DNA from 2 places in the Paenibacillus aurantiacus genome. Region 1 is predicted to be linked to the other one. Evidence: riboswitches for the same ligand, from Rfam matches in the RefSeq annotation. Region 1 holds a riboswitch; the other holds the start of a gene.
What was found. Region 1 has a riboswitch for FMN ahead of ACFFSY_RS24165 (DMT family transporter). Riboswitches for the same ligand answer to the same signal wherever they lie in the genome.
Positions count from the first base shown of each region.

Region 2: linked by a shared signal. The riboswitch ahead of ribD (bifunctional diaminohydroxyphosphoribosylaminopyrimidine deaminase/5-amino-6-(5-phosphoribosylamino)uracil reductase RibD) and the one ahead of ACFFSY_RS24165 (DMT family transporter) in region 1 are both predicted to bind FMN.

Region 1 covers NZ_JBHMDO010000039.1:62,169-66,584, forward strand. Annotated here, with positions in the region: gene ACFFSY_RS24160 (alpha/beta hydrolase family protein) at 1-808, opposite strand, end outside; gene ACFFSY_RS24165 (DMT family transporter) at 963-1,922, opposite strand; FMN riboswitch at 2,048-2,198, opposite strand; gene ACFFSY_RS24170 (NAD(P)/FAD-dependent oxidoreductase) at 2,301-3,209, opposite strand; gene fabF (beta-ketoacyl-ACP synthase II) at 3,420-4,416, opposite strand, start outside.
Region 2 covers NZ_JBHMDO010000010.1:29,826-34,241, forward strand. Annotated here, with positions in the region: gene ribE (riboflavin synthase) at 1-474, opposite strand, end outside; gene ribD (bifunctional diaminohydroxyphosphoribosylaminopyrimidine deaminase/5-amino-6-(5-phosphoribosylamino)uracil reductase RibD) at 520-1,593, opposite strand; FMN riboswitch at 1,770-1,978, opposite strand; gene ACFFSY_RS05040 (hypothetical protein) at 2,151-2,495, opposite strand; gene ACFFSY_RS05045 (peptidylprolyl isomerase) at 2,662-3,093, opposite strand; gene lysA (diaminopimelate decarboxylase) at 3,217-4,416, opposite strand, start outside.

The sequences.
Region 1 (4,416 bases):
ATCCGAGCGCTCGCTCAAGATGGAAAGTCGTGCCGGTGAACGGATGAACCGCGCCGAAGGTGTGGTTCGCGCCTTCAATGCGCATATGCCGCTGCCGAGGGGCCGCCTGCTGCAGCCGTTCCTGTCCAAGGACAAGCCGCCGCGCGTCCTGATCCCCCTGAACCGTCAGCACCGGCATAGGTAATTCCGCGATCGCGGTCGTAATATCGAAGCGTTCCCGATTCCGATCCAAATCCTCGAAGAACGCTGCCGTTATCGGCATGTGCTGCTTCGTACGCGCATTCTCGACATAGCCGAGCCCCTCGCGCAGCACTTGCTCCCGGAATTCGTCCCCGAACAGATTCACATCGGATATCCCGTTCCAGCTCACGACCGCACGAATTGCATCCGGCTGGCTGGCGGCGAATATCAAGCTGTTGCCGCCGCCGCGGCTATGACCGATCAGCGCGAGCCTTCCGGCGTCCATCCGATCCGCGAGCGGGAGCTCCCCGGCGCGCAAACGATCCAGCAGCTCGGACAGATCCGATTGTTCGCGGCTATATGTATTGCGTCCGAATTTATGGAGTTCGTCGAAATCGGAGCGGCCGACCCCATTGCAGCTGAAATTGAACGTCACGGCCGCGAACCCGCTTCGCGCCAGCTGCTCGGCGGCATACGGGAAGAACCCCCAATCCTTGAAGCCTTTAAAACCGTGGACAAGCAGCACGACCGGTCTGCGGCTTTCCCCGCCGGTCACGCGAACCTCGCCCCGAATCGTCAAATCCTGCTCAAGCTCGAATGCGAAAGATGCCGTATGTAACGCCTGCATGGCCATTCCTCCCCGCTGCTTGTCTTGATACTGTGCGTTTCACTATCTTACCAAATAATGATTCCGCGCGGGTAATCGAATTTGATCCATCTCCGTATAGACGACGAAAGAGCCGCCTCTCGCAAGGCGCGCTCTTTTCGTCAATACGTACAGTTTATGGCGTCGGCGACGGTTTACCCGGATCGTCCTGCTGCCAGGAAATGGCGAACAACGTTGTCCAGATTAGCATGAAGCCGATCATTTGCGGGAAAGAAATCATTTGGTCGAAGACGACCCAATTAATAATGACCCCCACCATCGGAAAGCTAAGCTCCGCCAATGTAGCGTAGGAAGCTTTTATCGCGCTAAGTCCTTTGTAGTAGAGCAGCATGCTGAATAGTCCAGGCAGCAGCGCCGAAAGCGCCAAATTAATGACGAGAAGCGCGGTGTCGCGTCCTTCAGCCGGGAGCGTCCATCCGTGGCTCTGGGTCATGGTCAAGACGAGCAGCAGCGGCAGCGCCAGCATGAAGCGAAGCGAGGTGACCGTTTCGTACGATGCTTTGCCCAGCATGTAGCGGCCCATTACGGTCGATCCGCCCCACAGAAGCGCGGCGCCGATCGAGAACAGACTACCGATCTGAATGAAGTCGGATGCGCCGCTGCGCGGAATGGAGAATCCGAAGGTCAGGAGGTACGTTCCAAGCAGCGCGAGCACGAATAGCAGCCCGAACATGCGCGGCAGATGCTCCTTCAGCAGCCAGCGCGCGAGCACGATCGCGAACAGCGGCTGAAGCTTCTGGAGCAGCAGTACGGCGTTCAAATCACCGCTGGCAAGGCCCTTCGTGAATAGGATCGTAGCGATCGCCGACCCGCCCCACGAGATGAAGAGCAAGGCGCCGACGTGCGTCATCCGAAGTCCGGCAAGCTCGCTGCGGCGGCTCCAGAGAACCGGCGCGGCGAAGACGAACAGAATCACATGCTCGAGCAGGACGATCTGCGTAGAAGTTAAGTGATCCAGCAGCAGAATGCGGAACAGCGGATCGACGCCCCACAGGGCGGCGCCGATGACGACGAGCCAGAACGCGGGCAAGCCGCGCCTGGTCCTTAGAACTGGTGTTACGGATGCGGTACTCATGAATAATTACCCCTTCTGGATCCAGGGACATGAAGGAAGAAGGCCCCGTTGCTGCGCTTCGAACGCAGTAACGGGGCCAGTCAAATAAACCTGCTGAGTATAGACGAGTACCCCGCAGATTTACAGCTGATCTTCTACCATCCGGACTATACCGTCGGCCTTGGATTCGCACCAAATCAGTCCCCCGCCCGTGATCGGGAAGAGGAGTCGCGGGCTTCTTTCCTCCATGTGAAAGTTACCGCCGGTCGGGAATTGCACCCTACCCCGAAGATCGATATTAGATTTTGGACTTTCACTTCACTTTCTATAGTTTATTACTTTGTTTGCAAAATGTCTAGCCTATAATTCAGAGTGCAGCAGTGTGAATTGGATATCCGGTTATTCCGCTTCGAATTCTTCTTCCGTTAAATCGGCGTTCACGCCCATCGCGGCCCTGCTGCCCTCTGCCGCTGCGATTACCAGCTGTGAAGGCGAGACGACCGTCGAATCGCCAGCTGCATAGACGCCTTTGACATTCGTTCGTCCGAACGCATCGGTTATAATCGCGCCATACGCATTCAAGTCGCAGCCAAGCTGCTCGCCGAATGTGCTCTTCTGCGCGAACTGCGGCGTCACGAAACCGCCTTCCCGCGGGATCGTCGTTCCGTCTTTGAATCGGATTCCCTCTAGCTGTCCGTCCTTCCCTTCGAATGCGGCAATCGGTTTCGTATAGACGATGATGCCTTTGCGGTGAAGCAGGATTTGCTGTTCAGCTGACAGATTCGTCTGCCAATTCGTGCAGACAATCAGATCTTTGCTCCAATTATGGAGCAGCTTGGCCGTATGGAACGCGCCCGCGCTCTCGGAGACGAGCACAAGACGCTTGTCGCGCAGCTCCCAGCCGTCGCAGTACGGGCAGTTGAACAGGCTGCTGCCATAGAAGTCCCGGAAACCCGCGATATCCGGGAACGCTTCCCGCAGCCCCGTCGCGAGCAAGATGCGCCTCGCTTCATATGACGACCCGGCTGACGTATCCAGCGTGAATCCCGCTTCGGTGCGGGTAACACGGGTTACCTTCTCACGTGCCGCGGAGACGGATGGATAACGGGCAAGCTCCTCGTGCGCTAGTCTTCGGAACTCGGCCGGCTGCACGCCATCCCGGGTGACGAAACCATGGGAGGCGCGCGTTACACGGTTGCGGGGCTTAGCGTCGTCTAGCAGCAGCACTTCCCTTCTGGCGCGTCCGAGCACGAGAGCGGCATTCAACCCGGCCGGTCCGCCGCCGACAATCGCGCAGTCATAACGCATAGTTCTCCTCCTTCGCTTATCCGGCTCACTATCGCAGCTGCGCTATGTCGGGCCGATAACATGGATGTAGATAAATATGGCGGAGGCTTGTAGTTTCATACCCAAACGAGTGAAATTATGTGCAGATGTCGCGAAGGATGCTTGTAATTGGCTAGTTCAGGCGAACGGCAAGGCGGACGCCTCTGTATGCGGCGCCCGCCTCCTACTTCTTTATTCGTCTTCCCAGCGCTTCAGCACAATGACGGCGTTATGCCCGCCGAAACCGAACGAATTCGACATTCCGATACGCAATTCCGCCCGGCGCGCCTCGTTCGGCACGACGTCCAGATCGCATTCGGGATCCGGCGTCTCCTGGTTGATCGTCGGCGGGATGATGCCCGTCCGCAGGCTCTGAATGAGTGCGATCGCCTCTGCTCCCCCCGCCGCGCCGAGCATGTGACCGGTCATTGATTTGTTCGCGGTCACAGGAATCCGGTAAGCATATTCGCCGAACAATCGCTTAATCGCCGCCGTCTCGGAACGATCGCCGAGCTCCGTGCTCGTCGCATGCGCGCTGATGACGTCCACCTCGTCCGGCCGGATGCCCGCTTCCCGAATCGCTTCGCGCATTGCGCGGTACGCGCCATCCCCTTCCGGATGGGTGGCGACCATGTGATAGGCGTCGGAGCTTGCCCCGTAACCGATGACTTCGGCGAGAATCCGCGCCCCGCGGGCCCGGGCGTGCGTCAACGATTCCAGCACGAGAATCGCCGCGCCTTCGCCGAGCACGAACCCGTCCCGGCCGGCATCGAACGGCCGGCTCGCGCGTTCCGGCGCGTCGTTCCTTGTCGACAACGCGGTCGCTTTGGCGAAGCTCGCCGCAGCGATCTCGGATATCGCCGCTTCCGAGCCGCCGGCCAGAATGACATCCGTCCGCCCGGATTGGATGCGGTGCCACGCCTCCCCGATTGCCGTGTTGCCGATCGAGCAAGCGGTCACGGGCGCGAGCGTCGGACCGAGCGCGCCGAACCGGATGCTGATCATGGCCGCCGCCATGTTCGCGATCATCATCGGTACAAGCGTCGGGCTGACGCGGTCCGGTCCTCTTTCCAGCAGCGTCGCATGCTCTTCCGTTAACGTTTGAATGCCCCCAATGCCCGACCCGACATAGACGCCGAGCCGTTCCTTATCGATATCCGCCCTATCTAATCCCGAGTCCGCGAACGCT
Region 2 (4,416 bases), on a different contig from region 1:
GACGGAAAATTCGGAATCGCTCCGGTCGATAACCGTTAAACTGATACCGTCTAGCGTGACAGAGCCTTGCCCGATCACATACCGCATGAGCGACGTGTCATGAGGCTGAATCGTGAACACGACGGCATTCGCGTCCGGCGTGCGTGCGACGATCGTACCCGTACCGTCGACGTGTCCCTGCACGATATGGCCCCCGAAGCGGCCGCCCGCCTGCATCGCTCGTTCCAGATTGAGCCGCTCGCCTGGCCTCATGTCCTTCAAATTCGTATGGCGGTAAGTCTGCGGCATGACATCCACCGTAAAGGAGGCGGCATCGAAGTCCGTTACGGTCAAGCAAACCCCGTTCACAGCGATGCTGTCGCCGTCCTTCACGTCACCCAGCACGCGCGCCGCTTCTATTGTAAGCTTCATCGCTTCGCCCTGCTTGTAGGTCCGCTTCAGCGTGCCCACTTCTTCAATCAATCCCGTAAACAATTTTCTCCTCCTCCCGCTTCCACCAGCGATGACAGCAACTGCCGGTCAGGCGTACACCGGATAACCGGTCAGGCAATAATCGTCGCCGACCTGCTCCATCGTCACGCCGCGCAGGCCGATTGCTTCGCTCATCCGCTCAAAGCCGCCGAAGGAGAACGCTTCCGGCGCGCGTTCGCCGCCGATGATCTTCGGCGCGATGAACAGCATGACCTTATCGATCAAGCCTCGCTCCAGCATGGCGCCGTTCAGCTTGCCTCCGCCTTCCAGCAAGATCGACCCGATCTCCAGTTCGCCCAATCGGGTCATCGCCAGCTCCAAGTCAACCTGCTCGCCGCTGCCGCACGCCAGAACTCGCGCTCCAGCCGCTTCCAGCTCAGCACGGCGCCGTTCGTCGGCACCTTCAACGGTCACGATGATAACGGGCACTTCTTTGTTGTGAAACAAGCGGGACGTCACGGGCAGCCGAAGCTTCGAATCGACAATTATACGGGCCGGATGCACGGCAGGCACGCTTAGCCTTGTCGTCAGTTCCGGATCGTCGGCCAGCGCAGTCTGCACGCCGACCATGATGCCCATATGCTGATGCCGGAGCGTATGTACCTGTTCACGGGAGGCCGAACCGCTGACGTAGCGGCTGTCTCCGGTCTTCGCGGCGATCTTCCCGTCGAGCGTCATCGCCGTCTTGAGCGTCACGAACGGCTTGCGCGTCGTAATGAATTTGTTGAATTTCTCGTTCATCCGCTCCGATGCGTCGCCGAGCAGACCAACCTCGACCTCGATCCCCGCCTCCTGCAGACGCTTCACGCCGCGGCCGGCCACCATCGGATTCGGATCCGTGCAAGCAACGACGACACGGGACACCTTAGCCTCGATGAGCCGCTCGCAGCATGGAGGCGTCTTGCCATGGTGACTGCATGGCTCGAGAGTCACGTAAGCGGTGGCGCCTTCCGCTTGTTCGCCAGCCATCCGCAGCGCATGCACTTCAGCGTGACCTTCGCCGCGCTTCAGATGGGCGCCAAGTCCGACAATGCGGCCTTCCTTGACGATAACGCAGCCAACGACCGGGTTGATATCGGTCTGGCCGCTTGCTTTCGCCGCCATATCCAGAGCGAGCTGCATATAGTATGCGTCATTTAACACGATCGACAAAATAAAAACACCCCTATCCGCATGAAGCCGACGGGGTGATGGGAGATACACTAGGAAACAGCACAAGGACGCGCTCAAATAAAACCCAAGACAACGTGAAAAAAAGAACAAGTCAAAAGGTTATATTCATGAACGGTATACGCTGCCGCCTCCTTCTCCCATCCAGACTATACTGTCGGTCCCGGAATCTCACCGGGTCCACCGTTCATGCGCCGCCGCTCTCGCAAGTCGAGAAGCGCCGTGCATGGACGGGTCACGGACTGACAAGATCGACCTCGGCTCGCACTCGTCATGCGTGGCCGAATCCGTCTTGATCACCGCCGGTTGGGAATTTCACCCTGCCCCGAAGGTAAGCTGCAATACTTTGACAAAATGTTACCACTCCCCCTGAAAAAAAGCAACCAGCTTTCATTTCCGCAGCAATAGGCAGATCAGCTTACGCATGGCAGCCCGCTGAAGTCCGCCAAAAAGCAAAAACGCCCGGTTGCCAGCAGGCGCCCGAGCATCGATTATTCAACTCTGTCTGCTCACTTGTAACCTGGCAGATAGTGGTTCTGGTTCTCCAGCTTCGGCAAAATGTCCATCGACTCAATATGCGCCTTTGTCTCCGGCGTGCCGATCTTGTAGATGTAGGCGTAGAGCATCTCCAAATGCTCGCTGAACCGGTCCGTCGCCGGATCGCGCTCGGCGGACTTGTACGGAATGACCGCCCGCACGTGCGTCAGTTGGTCGTCCTTGTCTTCGACGTCCAGCAGCGTCTCCAGCTCGCGCAATTCCTCCTCGTTCGCATAGACCGTCAGCTGTTCAGCGATCGACGGTTCCTTACCGATCGTGCGCGCAGAGACGGATACGTAATACTGTTCTCGTTCCATGAGGCGGCTCCCCCTTCAACCATTCGCTATTCCCGGCGTCGGGCGCGTTCACTGACTTACCTGCACCGGGATTCGTTAGTTGTTAATACACGGACGAGCTTCCCGCGAAACAGAAAAATCCCCCAGGCGGCCAGTGCCGCTTCGGGGGACGAACGAAAGCTTGCGATTATACTTCCACGATTTCGACTTTCTCCATCTTCACGCCATTTTTGAACGTGTCCACGTGCTCCATGCCTTTAGCTACTTTACCGAAGACGGTGTGTCCGCCGTCCAGGTGAGGCTGAGGCTGGTAACAGATGTAGAACTGGCTGCCGCCTGTGTTACGGCCGGCATGCGCCATCGCGAGCGTGCCGCGCTCATGCTTGTTCGGGTTGATTTCGCAGTTGATCGTGTAACCTGGGCCGCCTGTGCCCATGCCGTCCGGGCAGCCGCCTTGCGCGACGAAGCCTGGAATGACGCGGTGGAACGTAAGACCGTTGTAGAAGCCGCTATTCGCGAGCTTCTCGAAATTTGCTACTGTATTAGGCGCGTCTTGATCGAACAGATCCAGGACGACTTCCGCCCCGTCCGCCATCGTAATTTTCGCTTGTTTTGCCATTGAAATCCACCCTTTCGGTTGTATAAACATTGCCATTATAGCAGAAAGCGTCCCCGATAAAAAGCTTGTCCCCCGGCGATCGCCGCATGAAGCGGCTGAAAGCACCGGGGGACGGCCCGTGAATTATTGAACAGCGGACACTTTCTTCATGCGCGCAGGCAAAATATCGTTGCCCACAATGTCGTCGAGCGACTCGCGCTTGACGACCAGATCCGAATGACCGTCCTTCACGAAGACGACGCTCGGACGGCGAATCCGATTGTAGTTGCTCGCCATCGAATAGTTATAGGCGCCGGTGCACAGCACCGCGAGCAGATCGCCCGTGTGCGGCTTCGCCAGCTGGCAGTCGATGATCAGCTTGTCGCCGCTCTCGCAGCATTTGCCCGCGACAGTTACAGTCTCATCAGCCACTTCACCGGCCCGGTTGGCGATGACAGCCTCGTACTTGGACTCGTACAGCGCCGGGCGCGGGTTGTCGGTCATGCCGCCGTCGACGGCGATGTATTTGCGCACGCCGGGAATATCTTTGCTTGTCCCGATCGTATACAGCGTCGTACCAGCGTCCCCAACGATGCTGCGGCCAGGCTCTACCCAAATTTCCGGAATCGGATAGCTCGCCCCGCCGAAGTTGTCCTTGATCGCGCTGGTGATCGCTTGGACGTAAGTCGCAACCGGCAGCGGCGTATCGCCTTCCACATACCGGATACCGAAGCCCCCGCCCAGATTGATAACCGGGAACGTGACATTCAGCTCATCGCGCACGAGCAGCGCGAACTGCGCCACTTTGCTCGCGGCCACCTCGAAGCCGTCGACTTCGAAGATCTGGGATCCGATATGGGAATGAACGCCGAGCAGCTCCAGATTCGGCAGGCCATTCGCCTCGCGCACCGCGCGGAAAGCGGCGCCGCTTTCAACGTCGAAACCGAACTTGGAATCCTGCTGGCCGGTCGAGATATACTCGTGCGTGTGCGCTTCCACCCCTGGTGTCACGCGAAGCAGAACATTCACCTTCAGACCTTTGTCGCCAGCTAGCGCGTTCAAGAGGGCAAGCTCATCGAAGTTGTCAACGACGAAACAGCCGATCTGTGCATCCAGCGCCATATTGATCTCGTCCGGCGTCTTGTTGTTGCCGTGGAAATGGATGCGCTGCGCCGGGAATCCCGCCTTCAGCGCGGTGTACAGCTCGCCGTCGGAGACGACATCCAGCGACAGTCCTTCCTGCTCCGCGATTGCGCACATGGCCATGACGCTGAACGCCTTGCTGGCGTATGCCACCTGGAATTTCAAACCTGATGCCTTGAACGCATCGACGTATTCGCGTGC